DNA from 3 places in the Streptomyces sp. 12E genome. Region 2 is predicted to be linked to each of the others. Evidence: riboswitches for the same ligand, from Rfam matches in the RefSeq annotation. Region 2 holds a riboswitch; each other region holds the start of a gene.
What was found. A riboswitch is a leader RNA that binds a small molecule or an ion and turns the genes downstream of it on or off. The one in region 2 is predicted to bind cobalamin.
Positions count from the first base shown of each region.

Region 1: another riboswitch for cobalamin. It lies ahead of ACZ8ZB_RS28160 (GHMP family kinase ATP-binding protein); the one in region 2 lies ahead of ACZ8ZB_RS22745 (ribonucleoside-diphosphate reductase subunit alpha).
Region 3: another riboswitch for cobalamin. It lies ahead of ACZ8ZB_RS28135 (ABC transporter substrate-binding protein); the one in region 2 lies ahead of ACZ8ZB_RS22745 (ribonucleoside-diphosphate reductase subunit alpha).

Region 1 is NZ_JBVNCJ010000001.1:6,133,002-6,138,232, reverse strand. Features, by position in the region: gene ACZ8ZB_RS28180 (hypothetical protein) at 1-19, shown strand, start outside; gene ACZ8ZB_RS28175 (DUF7336 domain-containing protein) at 109-390, opposite strand; gene ACZ8ZB_RS28170 (hypothetical protein) at 502-672, opposite strand; gene ACZ8ZB_RS28165 (ferric reductase-like transmembrane domain-containing protein) at 920-1,900, opposite strand; cobalamin riboswitch at 2,107-2,337, shown strand; gene ACZ8ZB_RS28160 (GHMP family kinase ATP-binding protein) at 2,532-3,440, shown strand; gene ACZ8ZB_RS28155 (cysteine synthase family protein) at 3,437-4,459, shown strand; gene ACZ8ZB_RS28150 (ATP-grasp domain-containing protein) at 4,456-5,231, shown strand, end outside.
Region 2 is NZ_JBVNCJ010000001.1:4,877,634-4,882,864, reverse strand. Features, by position in the region: gene mctP (monocarboxylate uptake permease MctP) at 1-1,429, shown strand, start outside; gene ACZ8ZB_RS22750 (GNAT family N-acetyltransferase) at 1,503-2,009, shown strand; cobalamin riboswitch at 2,022-2,198, shown strand; gene ACZ8ZB_RS22745 (ribonucleoside-diphosphate reductase subunit alpha) at 2,322-4,682, shown strand; gene ACZ8ZB_RS22740 (ribonucleotide-diphosphate reductase subunit beta) at 4,682-5,231, shown strand, end outside.
Region 3 is NZ_JBVNCJ010000001.1:6,127,538-6,132,768, reverse strand. Features, by position in the region: gene ACZ8ZB_RS28150 (ATP-grasp domain-containing protein) at 1-233, shown strand, start outside; gene ACZ8ZB_RS28145 (MFS transporter) at 226-1,494, shown strand; gene ACZ8ZB_RS28140 (class I SAM-dependent methyltransferase) at 1,463-2,212, shown strand; cobalamin riboswitch at 2,266-2,443, shown strand; gene ACZ8ZB_RS28135 (ABC transporter substrate-binding protein) at 2,472-3,497, shown strand; gene ACZ8ZB_RS28130 (FecCD family ABC transporter permease) at 3,494-4,609, shown strand; gene ACZ8ZB_RS28125 (ABC transporter ATP-binding protein) at 4,606-5,231, shown strand, end outside.

The DNA of each region.
Region 1 (5,231 bases), 1.3 Mb from region 2:
CCGGCTCGACCTCTTCTGACCCGCCTCGTCACGCCCTTTGATGTGCCCCATGGGGAAACGGGCCGGTGGCATGCGCGACATCCGGCGCATGCCACCGGCCCGGTAGCGTCACCCGTCCACGTACCCCTCGGTCCACTCGTCCTTGTCCATGGCGAACTCCTCCACGTAGAAGCAGTCCGGTTCGTCGCTGAAGCCCGGGAGCCGGCGGGCTCGTCGGATCCGGGCCCGTGCGGCGTCTCGGCTCGAGTAGGTGCCGAGCAGTTTCACGTCGTCCCCTGCCTCCTCATCGGCCCAGAAGTCGTCGGGAGCCTTGAAGTGCTCGGCTTCCGTTCCTTCCGGCGCGTGGTGGTGTACGTGCCAGAGCAGGTGGACCATCTGCGGATCGGCCACGGTGATCTTCCGACCTTCCTTGCTGGGCTCAGTTGCGCGACAGGTACTTGCGCACCTTGTGGTGGACGGAGCCGGGGCCCTTCTTGTGGGGCGGCCGGTGGCCGCCCCCCTTCATGACCCGGTCCGTCGCCCGGTCGAGGGATCCGCCGGCCTTCCGTCGTCGGTGTCGGGGAACGCGAGCGTTCCTGTCACACTGCCCTGAAGGGTCAGGTCCTCGGAGCCGACGACGGCGACCGCGGTGCCGGAGATCTTGCGGATGCGGGAGTAGCCGGACTCTGTCATACCGGGTGGCCGCCGGTACACCACTCCAGCGGACGTGGCCGGGCCGATGCCGCCGGGACCCCTGCCGGCTCACCGCGCACGGCGGTGCGGCCGGTCCCGCGTTCGACGCCCGGCTCCACCTCGTTGCCGTGAACTCCCGGACGACGACGCCTGCCTGGTCGCAGACGTCCAGGCAGGCAAACACCCGTACCGGGACCTGAGCGCGCGGACGTGCCGTCCGTCCCGCCAGCCCGCCCGGTGCCGGCCGTCAGTCCGTCTCCTGGGCGTGGGGGGCCGTCGCGGGCGGATGGGCCGGACGGTCCCGTCCGCCGTCGCGGCCGGACACCACCACGACGACGATCCCGACGACGACGGCTGCGACGGCGACCCGCCCCGCCGCCCGCACCCACCATCCCGGCCGGGCCGCTCCCCCGCCGGGGGAGCCCAGCCGTTCGGCCCGCCGGGCCGGTCTCAGCAGGCGCGTCAACAGCAGTACCGCGACCGGCAGTTGCAGCAGCCACAGCACGGTGCGCGGCCACTGTCCGTACCAGACGTTGGTTCCGTACAGCAGGGTGTGCCACACGCTCAGCACGTAGACGACGATCACGAACCGGTGCAGCCGCCGCCAGGTGTTCGCTCCGATGCGGTGCCGGACGTAGAACAGCAGCCCCAGCGGAATCGCCAGGTACAGGGCGCCCTGGCCGATCGGGATGGCGACCCTTCCGGTTCCGGAGTCGTACCAGCCGGGAACGAAGCTGTCGGCGAAGGCCACCCACAGCCGCTCGGCCCAGTCCACCTTCGTCTCGTAGCGCACGAGTTCCGCCGCGAACATCAGCGCGTGCGCGAACATCAGCGCCATGGTCGTCAGGCTCGTGGTGCGGTGCCAGCGCTCCAGCACCTGCCGGGAGACCGGCAGCCGGGCGGGGCGCGGCCCCGACAGCAGCAGACCGAGCATGACCGTGCCCCAGGCCCACAGCAGCCCCGACCAGCCGAACGCCTGGCTGAGCAGGTACATCCAGTAGGTGCCGGGATCGTCCATGAACGGCATGACCGCGACGGTGTCCGAAGCACCCGACTCCATGCGCGCCCACAAGAGCGCGAAGACCAGCGCCGTGACCACCACCGCCGTGGTGGCGTCGGGCAGCGCGGACCGCAGGTCGCCGCGGAGCGCGACGCGGTCGCCGGGAGGCCGTCGCCGTCCGGGCGGGGTCACCGCCCCGTCCTCGTCCGGCCTCACGTCTGACGTCATCAGGGGCCTCCCGGGCGCGGGCCACCGCAGCAACGGTGCGCATGTGGTGTGAGACGACAAGTCTGGCTGAGGAGGCAGCGATCCCCAGAGGCGTTATCCGGCCAGAGCCACCACGAGAACTGCACGGGGCACACCTGGTTTCTGCCTCCCCTCCACATTCAAGACAACCGCCGAAGCCCCACTGTCGCAGGGATACGAGCGCCTCTACGCTGGTACACGCAGTCGGTTCGCGCCTCCCGTCCGCCCGGACGCCCGGTGGCGCGACGCAAGAGGGAACCCGGTGCGAATCCGGGGCTGTCCCGCAGCGGTGAGTGGGAACGAAAGCCGTCGATGTCACTGGGCCCGCGTCAGGGCCGGGGAAGAGACGGCCGGTAGGTGTACGCCCTTTCGGCGGACGTGCCCGCGAGTCCGAAGACCTGCCACTGCGCCCGTGTCCCGCGCGGGCTGTGCGCGTGACCTCGTGGACTGGGTCGGCGGTATGGGCGGTCCTACGTCGTGCGTGTGGCCGCGCTTCCTTCCCTGTCGGTGTGCAAGGCCCGGTACGGAGGAGGATGCTGTGCGGGACCCAGCCTGTTCGCGTCGGCCGTACCGACCCCGGGTCGGCGTGTCGTCCGACGGACCGGGGCCGACCATGCCCGGACCCGTCGCGGGTGTCCTCCAGGAACCGGGCGTGTCCGGCGGCACGGTGTCCGGTGTCTGCCACGGCACTCTGGGCGAGCTGTACCAGGGCCCGTTGCGAGCGGGCACCGATCCTGAGATCGCGGTGGTGTCCTTTCCCGTGGACCGTCACTCCTGGGTGTACTTCACACCGAGGACGACGGTCGGCTCGCCGCGTCCGCCGGCACTGGGTGAGAAGTCGGCGACAGCGGTTCGGCTCTTCCTCGACCACTACGGCCTCACCCTGCCACCGGGCGACTGGCACACCCACTCCGAACTGCCGGTGGGCGTGGGGATGGCCAGTTCCACGGCGGACATCGTGGCGACGCTGCGCTGCCTGTTCCGCGTCTTCTCCCTGCCGTACGACACGGACGTGGTCCTCGGCGTCCTGGCGGGCATCGAGCGCGCCGACAGCGTCTTCCTCGACGAGTTCGCCCTGTACCTCAGCGGCCGGCACCGGGTGGTACGGCGACTGGGCCCGGACATCGGCTTCCACGCCGCCTTCGTCACGGAACCCGGCACGGTGGACACCGCCGCCGTCACTCCCCTGCTGCTGGACCACTACCGGCGCCGCGGCGAGGAGTACCAGCGGTGCCTGACCGATCTGCTGAAGGGCTTCGACTCGGGCGACCCGGGCGCCGTCGCCCGCGCCGCGACGACCAGCGCCGCGTTGTCCCAGGAGGTGCTGCCCAAGGCGACCTTCGGCAGCCTGCAGGCCCATCGTGAGCGGTTCGGCGCCGACGGCGTCTTCGTCGCCCACACCGGCTGCCTGGCCGGCTATCTCTTCGCCTCACGCCCACGGGCCGAGGTCAAGTCCGAACTCTCCGCGTTCTTCCACTCGCTCGGCCACCAGTGCACCTTCGCCCAAGGAGGCTACGGGTGATCCACCCCCACATCGCCGACGCCCTCAAAGTCCCGGACCTCGTCCGGCTCACCGACGGCCTGGTCCTGCTGCGGTTCGAGTCGATGAAGATCTACTCGGCTCTGGCCGCCGTCCGTCGTCTGCTGGAGCGGGGCACGGTCCGTCCGGGACAGACCCTGATCGACAGCTCCAGCGGCATCTACGCCTACGCCCTCGCCCTGGCCTGCCACCGGTACGGCATGCGGTGCCACATCGTCGCGTCCACCACCGTCGACGCCACCACCCTCGCTCAACTGGAGATCCTCGGCGCCACGGTGGAACAGGTCAGACCGTCGCGGAACCTCAAGCTCGACCAGGAACTGAGGGTGCGGCGGGTGCGCGAGATACTCGCCGAGCGCCCTGGCCACCACTGGATGCGCCAGTACCACGACGACGTCCACTACCTCGGCTACCGAGAGGTCGCCGACCGGATCGCGGCGGAGTTCCCGGCCGTACCGCTGACCGTCGTCGGCGGGGTGGGTTCCGGAGCTTCGACCGGCGGCATCGTGGAACACCTGCGCGTTGCGGACCCCTCGGTGCGCCTGGTCGGCGTCCAGCCCTTCGGCAGCGTCACCTTCGGCAGCCAGGACCATCACGATCCCGAGGCGATCATCGCCGGCATCGGCTCGTCGATCGTCTTCGACAACGTCCGCCACCACCTCTACGACACCGTGCACTGGCTGGACTTCACCCACGCCATGTCCGGCGCGGTCGCCCTGCTGCGCGAACACGCGGTGTTCGCCGGGCTGTCCACCGGCGCCGGCTACCTGACGGCGACGTACGAGGCCCGCCGTCACCCCGACCGACTGCACCTGGTGGTAGGGGCCGACACCGGACACCGTTACGTGGAGCGCGTGTTCGCCCGGCACGCCGAGGCCCTGGACCCGGCCGCGCTGAAACCCCTCGAGGTCCGCACTCCGGAGGAGATGGCCATGCCCTGGTCGAGGATGACGTGGCAACGCACTCCCCGTCCGGCCCGCTGGAAGGAGCAGGCGGCATGACCGTGGCCTGCCTGGAGTCACTGACCTTCGGCCTCGGCCGTCTGGTCCGCGCCGCCGACCGGCTCGGCGAGCGCCTGCTGCTCCTCACCCGGGCCCCCGCCTACTACGCCTACGAACTGGACCGGCTGCCCGCCGGCGCCCTCGACGTCGTCGTGACCGACACCTTCGACGTGGAACGAACCGCCGATCTGCTCCGGCGCACCCCGGGGCTGCGCGGCCTGATCAGTTCCACCGACACCTGGACTCTCACCGGCGCCGCCCTCACCGAACGCCTCGGCCTGCCCGGTCTCGATCCAGCCGTCCTGCGACTGACCCGGGACAAGGCCGCCGTACGCAACAGACTGCACGACGCGGGTCTCACCCGCGGAAGGGCCGTCGAGAACGCCGAGCCGGACCGCGAGGCACGCGGACTGCTGCTCAAGGAGGCGGGACTGCCGCTCGTGCTCAAGGACACGGCGGGCACCGGAAGCCAGAACGTGTGGCTGGTCCGGGACGAGGGCGAACTCGACGCGGCGCTGGCGGAGGCGTCCGGTCGGGACCTGAAAGGACGGTTGTTCGCCGAGCCCTATTTCAGCGGCCCGGTGTACAGCGCCGAGACGCTCACCTGGGACGGCCGCACCCGGCTGCTGGGCGTCTCCAGTCGGCTCATGTCACCGGAGCCGCACTTCCGGGAGGAGATCACCGCCTTTCCCGTCGCTTTTCCGGGCCCGCAGCGGACATCGCTGGAGCGCTGGCTCGACCGGGTGCTCGCCGCCGTCGGCTACACCGACCG
Region 2 (5,231 bases):
CTTCGTGGCCGTGCCAGCGGCGATCTACGCGGCGGGCGCGGCCGGCTTCTTCGCGGTGCCGTACACGATCCTGGTGTACCCGCTGATCTTCACCTTCCTGCCCCGGCTGTGGTCGGTGTCGCACCGGCACGGCTATGTGACGACGTCCGACTTCGTGTGCGGCCGGTTCGACTCCAAGGGGCTGTCGCTGGCCGTCGCGGTCACCGGCATCCTGGCCACGATGCCGTACATCGCGCTCCAACTGGTCGGCATCCAGGCCGTGCTGGACGTGATGGGCGTCGGCGGCGGCGAGGACACCAACTGGTTCGTCAAGGACCTGCCGCTGCTGATCGCCTTCGGTGTGCTGGCGGCGTACACGTACTCCTCGGGTCTGCGGGCGCCCGCGCTGATCGCGTTCGTCAAGGACACGCTGATCTACCTCGTGATCGCGGTGGCGATCATCTACATCCCGATCAAGCTGGGCGGCTTCGACGAGATCTTCGCCTCCGCGAGCGAGGCGTACAGCCAGACCAACCCGGCCACGGGCGCCCCGCGCGGGGCGCTGGTACCGGGCGAGGCGGGCCAGTGGACGTACGCCACGCTGGCGCTCGGCTCGGCGCTCGCGCTGTTCATGTACCCGCACTCGATCACCGCGACGCTGTCCTCGCGCAGCCGTGAGGTGATCCGCCGCAACACCACGATCCTGCCGCTGTACTCCCTGATGCTGGGCCTGCTGGCGCTGCTCGGCTTCATGGCGATCGCGGCCGGGGTCAACGTCAGCAACGGCCAGCTGGCGATCCCGCAGCTGTTCGAGAACATGTTCCCCGACTGGTTCGCGGGCGTGGCCTTCGCGGCGATCGGCATCGGCGCGCTGGTGCCGGCGGCGATCATGTCGATCGCGGCGGCGAACCTCTTCACCCGCAACATCTACAAGGACTTCATCAAGCCGGACGCGACACCGAAGCAGGAGACCCAGGTCTCCAAGACCGTGTCCCTGCTGGTGAAGGTGGGCGCGCTGGCCTTCGTCCTGACCATGGACAAGACGGTCGCCATCAACTTCCAGCTGCTGGGCGGCATCTGGATCCTGCAGACCTTCCCGGCGCTGGTGGGCGGTCTGTTCACCCGCTGGTTCCACCGCTGGGCGCTGATCGGCGGCTGGGCGGTCGGCATGGTCTACGGCACGGTCGCCGCGTACGGGGTGGCCTCGCCGACGCAGAAGCACTTCGGCGGGTCGTCGAAGGAGATCCCGGGCATCGGCGAGATCGGTTACATCGGCCTCACCGCGTTCGTGCTCAACGTCCTGGTCACGGTCGTGCTGACCTTCGTCATGCGGGCCCTCAAGGCGCCCGAGGGCGTCGACCGGACCAAGCCGGAGGACTACACGGCGGACGCGGGCGACCCCGGCGTCCAGGCGGAGCTTCCGCCGGCCACGGCGGGCAGCGCCCACTGACGCGACGGGTACGACGACGGGCCGCCGGGAAAACCGGCGGCCCGTCGTCGTACCCGTCCGGCACACTCCGCTCATGGACATCGTCATCCGGCCGGTGGAACCCGGCGAGCACGAAGAGCTCGGTGAGATCACCGCCCAGGCCTATCTGCTGGACGGACTGCTGGACTTCGGGGGGAGCGACCCCTACCTCGGGGAGCTGCGGGACGTGGGGAAGCGGGCGGCCGCCGCCGAGGTGCTGGTCGCCGTGGCGAACGGGACGGTGCTGGGCGGAGTGACCTTCGTGCCGGGTCCCGGCCCGATGGCCGACATGGCGCGGCCGGGCGAGGCGGAGATCCGGATGCTCGCGGTCGCCCGTGCGGGGCGGGGGCGGGGCGCCGGGGAGGCCCTGGTGCGCGCCTGTGTGGACCGGGCGCGGGCCGTCGAGGGGTGCGGACGGGTCGTGCTGTCGACCCAGCGCACCATGCGTGCCGCCCACCGCGTCTACGAGCGGCTCGGTTTCACCCGCTCCCCGGAGCGCGACTGGAACCCCCTGCCGGAGCTGGACGACATCACCCTCCTCGCTTACGAGTTGACGCTCTGACACCTCCGCGACACAACATATGGGGTTGTCGGCGGCGCCTGACACAAGATGTATGCTCATGCTCGCTGTCGTCGCAGGGGAATCCGGTGTGAATCCGGAACTGTCCCGCAACGGTGTACCCATGCCCGCCCTCGCCGAGGTGCGCGCACGGGCGTCAGTCCGAGGACCTGCCGACAGTGCGCCCGGCCGTCCGGTCCGGGTGCCTGGACGTCCGGGCCTCGCGGAATGGGCCGGTGGACGCGACGCCGTGTGCGCTCGTGTGCTGCCCCCTGCCCTCCTCGAGGCCCCGTGCCGAGCGAGGGAGAGCCCCACGTGACCATCGCGCCAGCCGATCCGGCCTCAGCGACCGACGTGACCGAGGAGAGCGGCGGCCCCGGTGCCGCGCTGCTGCGGACCCTGACCGAGCTGACCGCCGACCTGCCGGACGCCGACCCCGGCCGGGTCGCCGCCGCCGCGCTGCGCGGCCGGTCCGCCTCCGCCGACGCGGCGGAGCTGCGGGAGCTGGCCACCGAGGCGGCGGCCGGGCTCATCTCCGAGGACCCGGCCTACTCCCGGCTCGCCGCCCGGCTGCTCACCGTCTCCATCCGCGCCGAGGCCGCCTCACAGGGCGTCACCTCGTTCACCGAGTCGGTCGCGACCGGGCACCGCGAGGGCCTGATCGCCGACCGGACCGCCGGGTTCGTCCGGCTGCACGCCGTCCGCCTGGACGCGCTGATCGACCCCGGGGCCGACGACCGCTTCGGTTACTTCGGCCTGCGCACCCTGCACAGCCGCTACCTGCTGCGGCACCCGGTCACCCGCAAGGTCGTCGAGACGCCCCAGCACTTCCTGCTGCGGGTCGCCGCCGGACTCGCCGAGGACGACAGCGCGCGCTCCCTGGACGAGGTCACCGCGCTCTACGGGCTGATGAGTCGTCTGGACTACCTGCCCTCCTCCCCCACGTTGTTCAACTCCGGCACGCGGCACCCGCAGATGTCGTCCTGCTACCTCCTCGACTCCCCCAAGGACGAGCTGGACTCGATCTACGACCGCTACCACCAGGTCGCCCGCCTCTCCAAGCACGCCGGCGGCATCGGCCTGTCCTACTCCCGCGTCCGCGCCCGGGGTTCGCTGATCCGCGGCACCAACGGGCACTCCAACGGCATCGTCCCGTTCCTGAAGACGCTCGACGCCTCGGTCGCCGCCGTGAACCAGGGCGGGCGGCGCAAGGGGGCGGCGGCGGTCTACCTGGAGACCTGGCACTCCGACATCGAGGAGTTCCTGGAGCTGCGCGACAACACCGGCGAGGACGCCCGCCGCACGCACAACCTGAACCTCGCGCACTGGGTGCCGGACGAGTTCATGCGCCGGGTGGACGCCGACGGGCGGTGGTCGCTGTTCTCCCCGGCGGACGTGCCCGGACTGGTCGACCTGTGGGGCGAGGAGTTCGACGCTGCGTACCGGGCCGCCGAGGCGGCGGGCCTGGCGAAGAAGACCCTCCCGGCCCGCGAGCTGTACGGCCGCATGATGCGCACCCTCGCGCAGACCGGCAACGGCTGGATGACCTTCAAGGACGCCGCCAACCGCACGGCGAACCAGACGGCCGAGCCGGGTCACGTCATCCACTCCTCGAACCTGTGCACCGAGATCCTGGAGGTCACCGACGACGGGGAGACGGCGGTCTGCAACCTGGGGTCGGTCAACCTCGGCGCCTTCGTGGCGGACGGGGACGTCGACTGGGAGCGCCTCGACGAGACGGTGCGCACGGCCGTGACGTTCCTCGACCGGGTCGTCGACATCAACTTCTACCCGACCGAGCAGGCGGGCCGTTCCAACGCCAAGTGGCGCCCCGTCGGTCTCGGCGTCATGGGCCTGCAGGACGTCTTCTTCAAGCTGCGGCTGCCCTTCGACTCCCCGGAGGCGAAGGCCCTGTCCACGAGGATCGCCGAGCGGATCATGCTCGCCGCGTACGAGACCTCCGCCGACCTCGCCGAGCGCTGCGGCCCGTTCCCGGCCTGGGAGAGGACCCGTACCGCCCGGGGCGTGCTGCACCCCGACCACTACGACGTCGAGCTCACCTGGCCGGAGCGCTGGGCGGCGCTGCGCACGCGGATCGCCTCCGTCGGGATGCGCAACTCGCTGCTCCTCGCGGTCGCGCCCACCGCCACCATCGCGTCGATCGCGGGCGTGTACGAGTGCATCGAGCCGCAGGTGTCCAACCTGTTCAAGCGCGAGACGCTGTCCGGCGAGTTCCTCCAGGTCAACTCGTACCTGGTGGACGACCTGAAGCGGCTCGGCGTGTGGGACGCCCGCACCCGTGAGGCACTGCGCGAAGCCAACGGCTCCGTGCAGGGCCTCGCGTGGATCCCCGAGGACGTGCGGCGGCTGTACCGCACCGCCTGGGAGATCCCGCAGCGCGGTCTGATCGACATGGCCGCCGCCCGCACTCCGTACCTCGACCAGGCCCAGTCGCTGAACCTGTTCCTGGAGACGCCGACCATCGGCAAGCTCTCCTCGATGTACGCGTACGCCTGGAGACAGGGCCTGAAGACCACGTACTACCTGCGCTCCCGCCCGGCGACCCGGATCGCCCGCGCGGCGGCCCGGACCACCGTCCCCGTCCGGCAGGCGGCCGACCCCGATGCCGTCGCCTGCTCCCTGGAAAACCCCGAGTCCTGCGAGGCCTGCCAGTGATGACCAGCGAAACCAAGAACCTGCTCGACCCGGGCTTCGAGCTGACCCTGCGCCCCATGCGCTACCCCGACTTCTACGAGCGCTACCGGGACGCCATCAAGAACACCTGGCACGTGGAGGAGGTGGACCTCCACTCGGACGTGGCCGACCTGGCGAAGCTCAGCCCCGAGGAGCAGCACCTGATCGGCCGGCTGGTCGCGTTCTTCGCGACCGGCGACTCGATCGTGGCGAACAACCTGGTGCTGACCCTGTACAAGCACATCAACTCCCCGGAGGCGCGGCTGTACCTGTCGCGGCAGTTGTTCGAGGAGGCGGTGCACGTCCAGTTCTACCTGACCCTGCTGGACACGTACCTGCCCGACCCGGACGACCGGGCGGCGGCCTTCGCGGCCGTGGAGAACATCCCGTCCATCCGGGAGAAGGCCGAGTTCTGCTTCCGGTGGATGGACTCGGTGGAGAAGATCGACCGGCTGGAGACGCAGGCGGACCGCCGCCGCTTCCTGCTGAACCTGATCTGCTTCGCCGCGTGCATCGAGGGCCTGTTCTTCT
Region 3 (5,231 bases), 1.2 Mb from region 2:
TCGCCGGGGTCGCCGGGCTCGACCGGCTCACCGACATGCCGGGAACGCCCGCCTGGTACCCGGTCAAGCAGACCGGCGACCTCATCGAGCACCTCGGCGACAGCCGCGGCTACGCGGGCATCGTGTACGCCGAGGCGGAGACCGCCGAACTCGCCACCCACCGCGCGGTGGCCGCCGCGGGCGCCCTGCGGGTACTCACCGACCCGGCCGGCCGGGAGGCGCCCGGTGGGTGAGCGCACCACTCGGGGACCTGGTCTGCGGGCCTCGCTGTTTCCGCTCACCGGCCCGCTGCGGTTCCTCCTGCTCAGCTCGTTCCTCATTCCGCTCGGCAGCTTCATGGTCCTGCCGTTCATGTCGGTGTTCCTGCACGAACGGCTCGGGATGGGGCTCGGCACGGTCGGCGTCGTCCTGGCCGTGGCATCGCTCGTGCAGTTCTCCGGCGGCATCGTCGGCGGAGCCCTCGCGGACCGGATCGGACTGCGCCGCACGATGCTGTGGGCACTCGTCGTGCGCACCGTCGGTTTCGCCGGACTCCTGCTGGCCCTGCGCTGGCCGACCCTCGCGGTCTGGGCGCTGGTCCTGACGTGCTGCGGTGCCGCGCTCTACCTGCCCGCGAACAAGGCGTACCTGGTGCACGGCGTCGACGACGAGCGCCGCCCGGCGTTCCTGTCGGCGGGCAACGCGGCACTCAACGCGGGCATGGCCGTGGGCCCGCTGATCGCCGGGCCGTTCGTCCTCTCGTCACCCGGCTGGCTGTTCGCGGCCGTGACGACGCTGTTCCTCGCGATCACGGCGGGACACGCACGACTGCCAGGGACAACCACGGAGCACCCCGCCGGGCCGGAGGACACTGCCCCCTCGGGGCTCCTGGCCGGCGTGGCACTCCTGCCGTTCGCCGCCAACGCGCTCGCCTTCTACCTCTACTTCCACTTCCAGCACTTCCTGGCGGTGTACGCCGTCGAGCGCGCCTCCAGCGCGTTCTACAGCGTGGTGCTGCTGCTCTGCTTCACGCTGGTCATCGTCGTACAGCCACTCGCGTCCGGCCTGATCCGGCGCATGCCGTACGCCCTCGCCCTCGCGGTCGGCTTCACGGGGCTGGCGGCGGGCCTGGCCGTGCTGGCGGCCGGTACCCGGACGGCACTGCTGGCGGGCGGGGCGCTGATCACGCTGGGCGACATCGTGCTGTTCCTCAAGAACGACCTGGAGGCGCTGCGCCGCAGCCCCCGCTCCGACGCCGTGGTCTTCGGCCAGCAGCGGCTGGCCGCGGGCCTGGGCGCCTGCGCGAGCGGCGTGCTGGGCGGGCAGTTGTACGGCCTCGGCGAACGGGCCGGGCACACCGGCTGGTTCTGGCTGCTGGCAGCCGCCCAGTGTCTGCTGCTTCCCCCTCTGCTGCTCACGCTGCGCCGTCACACGGCGCAGCGCCCTGTCCCCGACGGCGACCATGAAGGAGCACTGACGCGCGATGACACGGACGGGCGGATTCCAGGACGATGACTTCTGGACCGAGTTCCACGACTTCCTCTTCTCCGAGCAGCGCCACGAGCAGGCCGAGGAATTGCTGGACACCTCTCCCCTGCTGGCCTTCCCGCAGGGGTCGCGCGTGCTGGACCTGTGCTGCGGGCCGGGGGTGTTCACCGTGCCGCTCGCCCGCCGCGGTCACCGCGTGACCGGAGTGGACCTGAGCCCGGCCATGCTGGACCGGGCACACAAGCGGACGGCCGACGCCGGTGCCGAGGTGACCTACGTACGGGCCGACGCCCGCGAGTACGAGGCACCGGGCGGCTTCGACGTCGTCCTCAACATGTTCACCTCCTTCGGGTACTTCGAGGATCCCGCGGACAACGCGCGCGTGCTGCGCACCATGCACACCTGCCTGGCTCCCGGCGGCACGCTCGTCCTGGACCTCGCCGGGAAGGAGCTCCTGGCCCGCAGGGTCACCCCGCCCAAGGTGGTGCGGCGGGGCGACGACCTGATGGTGCAGACCGACACCGTGCTGGACGAGTGGGCGCGGCTGCGCAGCGAGTGGGTGCTGGTCCGGGGTGAGCGGGTGACGCGGGCCACCTTGACGTGGTTCGTGTACAGCGCGGTGGAGCTGCGGCGGATGGTCGAGGAGGCGGGGTTCGGCCACGTGGAGGTCTTCGGCGGGTTCGACGGGCGCCCCTACGACGAGAGTGCCGAGCGGCTCGTCCTTCGGGCGGTCCGCGAAGCGTGAGGAAGGCGGGGCGTGCGGCCGGGTCCGCGCGCCCTTTGGCCATCGGCTCGAGCAAACGTAGGATCACCTGGTCATCGCCGCGACGGGAGACAGGAAGCCGGTGTGAATCCGGCACGGTCCCGCCACTGTGACCGGGGAGCGCCCCTCCGACACGCCACTGCGCACCGCGCGGGAAGGCGGAGGGAACGTCGATCCGGGAGTCAGGACACTGGTCCGTCGCGGGCCCGATCCGAGGAGCGCGGACTCCAGGAGGCTTCACGTGTCCCAGCTGTTCACCCCTGCCCGCACGCACGGGTTCCTTCGTGCCACGGCCGCTGCCGTGGCTCTTTCGTCAGTGCTGCTGACCACCGGCTGCGGTTCGTCCGACGGGAGCGGCGGGGACGCGAAGGCCACCGCGGCCGTGCCCGAGGGCTTCCCGGTCACCGTCGACAACTGCGGCGTGAGGACGACGTACGACGAGCCGCCGGCGCGGGTGGTCACCATCCACCAGCACCCGGCGGAGCTCATGCTCGCGCTCGGTCTGAAGGACCGCATGGTCGGCACGGCCTTCCCCGACTCCGCCGTCCTGCCCGAGCTGAAGAAGGACTACGAGGCGATCCCCGAGCTGGCGGAGAGGGAGCCGTCCTTCGAGAAGGTCCTGGACGCCGAGCCGGACCTCGTCTACGGAGGCTACGGCAGCGCCTTCGCCGAGAACGAGGGCCGCTCCCGCAAGGCGTTCGCCGACGCAGGCATCGACACCTACCTCAACCGCGAGTACTGCGGCGAGAAGCGGGTGACGATGAAGGACACCTACGACGAGATCCGCACCATCGGCAGGATCTTCGGTGTCCCGGACCGGGCCGACGAGCTGGTCGCCGACCTCGAGGGCCGCGTCGGCAAGGCCGCCGGCAAGGTCGGGGGCGAGCCCGGGGTGTCCGTCTTCGTCTACGACAGCGGTGACAAGAGCGCCTTCACCGCGGGCGGCAAGAGCCTGGGCACCGAGCTGATCCGGCTGGCCGGCGGCGAGAACGTCTTCGCCGACCTCGACGACGTCTTCGGCGACGTCTCCTGGGAGCAGGTCGTCGAGCGCAGGCCCGAGGTCATCGCCGTCTACGACTACGCCGGCGCCGGAAGCGTGGAGGAGAAGAAGAAGTTCCTGCTCTCCCAGCCCGCGCTCGCCGACGTGCCCGCCGTCAGGAACAAGCGGTTCGTCGTCCTGCCGCTGACCGCCACCCTGGTCGGCATCCGCTCGGCCTACGCGGTCGAGGACCTGGCCCGCGGACTGCACCCCGAGAGCTTCCGGTGACCCGGGCCGCCACCGACTCCTCCACCGAGCGGGCGGTTCCACGGCGGAAGGCCGACGAGCCGGGAGCGGGCCGTACGAGGTCGGCCGTCACGCTGCTCGTCCTCACCGCCCTGCTCGTCGTCTCCGCCACGGCGGGCCTCGCGATCGGCTCCGTCCAGGTGCCGCCCGGCCAGGTGTGGGGCATCGTGACGCACGCGCTGGGCGCCGACTGGCAGGATCCGGACTGGTCGCGGGCCCGGGAGACCATCGTGGTGGACGTACGGGCGCCGCGGGTGCTGCTCGGTGCGGTCACCGGCGCCGGCCTGGCGGTGATCGGCACCGCGCTGCAGGCCCTGGTGCGCAACCCGCTCGCCGAGCCGTACCTGCTCGGCGTCTCCTCGGGGGCGTCGCTCGGCGCGGTCTCCGTGATCGTGTTCGGGGTCGCCCTCTTCGGGCCGGCCTCCCTGCCGGCGGCCGCCTTCCTGGGCGCCCTGGGCGCGCTCCTGCTCGTGTACGCCACCGCCCGCACCGGCGGACGCATCACCTCGGCGCGGCTGGTGCTGTCCGGGGTGGCGGTCGCGGCGGTGCTCACCGCGGTCCTCGACCTGCTGCTGCTCACCACCGGCCGGGGCAACGAGGCCCGCGCGGTCCTCGCCTGGACCCTCGGCGGCCTCGGCGGGGTCGGCTGGGGCACCCTGTGGCTGCCGAGCACGGTCCTGCTGCTCGGTGTCGGCGTCCTCATGGCGCAGGCCCGCAACCTCAACCTGCTGCTGGCCGGCGAGGAGGCGGCCACCACGATGGGGCTGGACGTGGCCCGGTTCCGCGCCCGGCTGTTCGTGCTGCTCTCCCTCGTCACGGGCGTGCTGGTCGCGGCGGCCGGACCGATCGGCTTCGTCGGCCTGATGACGCCCCACATCGTGCGCCTGTTCGTCGGCGGCGACCACCGCCGGGTCCTGCCGACGGCGGCACTCGGCGGAGCGGTCTTCCTCGTCTGGGCCGACATCGCCGCACGGACGGTCGCCGCGCCGACGGAGATACCCGTCGGCGTGCTCACGGCCCTGTGCGGCGGGCCGTTCTTCCTATGGCTGATGCGCCGGGACGCCCGGCGCGGCACCGACCGAGGAGCGGCATGACCGCGACCGAACTGAGCGTCGACGGCGTCACGCTCACCGCCGGAGCCCGCCGCCTGGTGCACGACGTCTCCCTGACCGCCCGCCCGGGCGAGACCATCGGGCTCGTCGGCCCCAACGGCAGCGGCAAGTCCAGCCTCCTGCGCACCGTCTACCGCGTCCTGCGCCCCGACACCGGCCGGGTACGCGTCGACGGGGACGACGCCTGGGCGCTGCCGGTGCGGCGACTGGCCCGCACCGTGGCGGCGGTGGTCCAGGACTCGGCGGCCGACTTCGACCTCGCCGTCCGCGAGGTCGTCGCCATGGGCCGCACCCCGCACAAACGGCTCCTCGCCGGCGACACCGCCGAGGACGCCGAGATCATCGACTCCGCGCTCCTGGCGGCCGACGCCGTCCACCTGGCCGACCGCCCCTTCGACCGGCTCTCCGGCGGCGAGCGCCAGCGCGTCCTCATCGCGCGCGCCCTCGCCCAGCAGCCCACCCTCCTCGTCCTCGACGAACCCACCAACCACCTCGACATCCGCCACCAGCTGTCCGTGCTCGCCGCCCTGCGCCGCCTGCCCGCCACCGTGCTGCTCGCCCTGCACGACCTCAACCTGGCCGCCTACTACTGCGACCGCCTCTA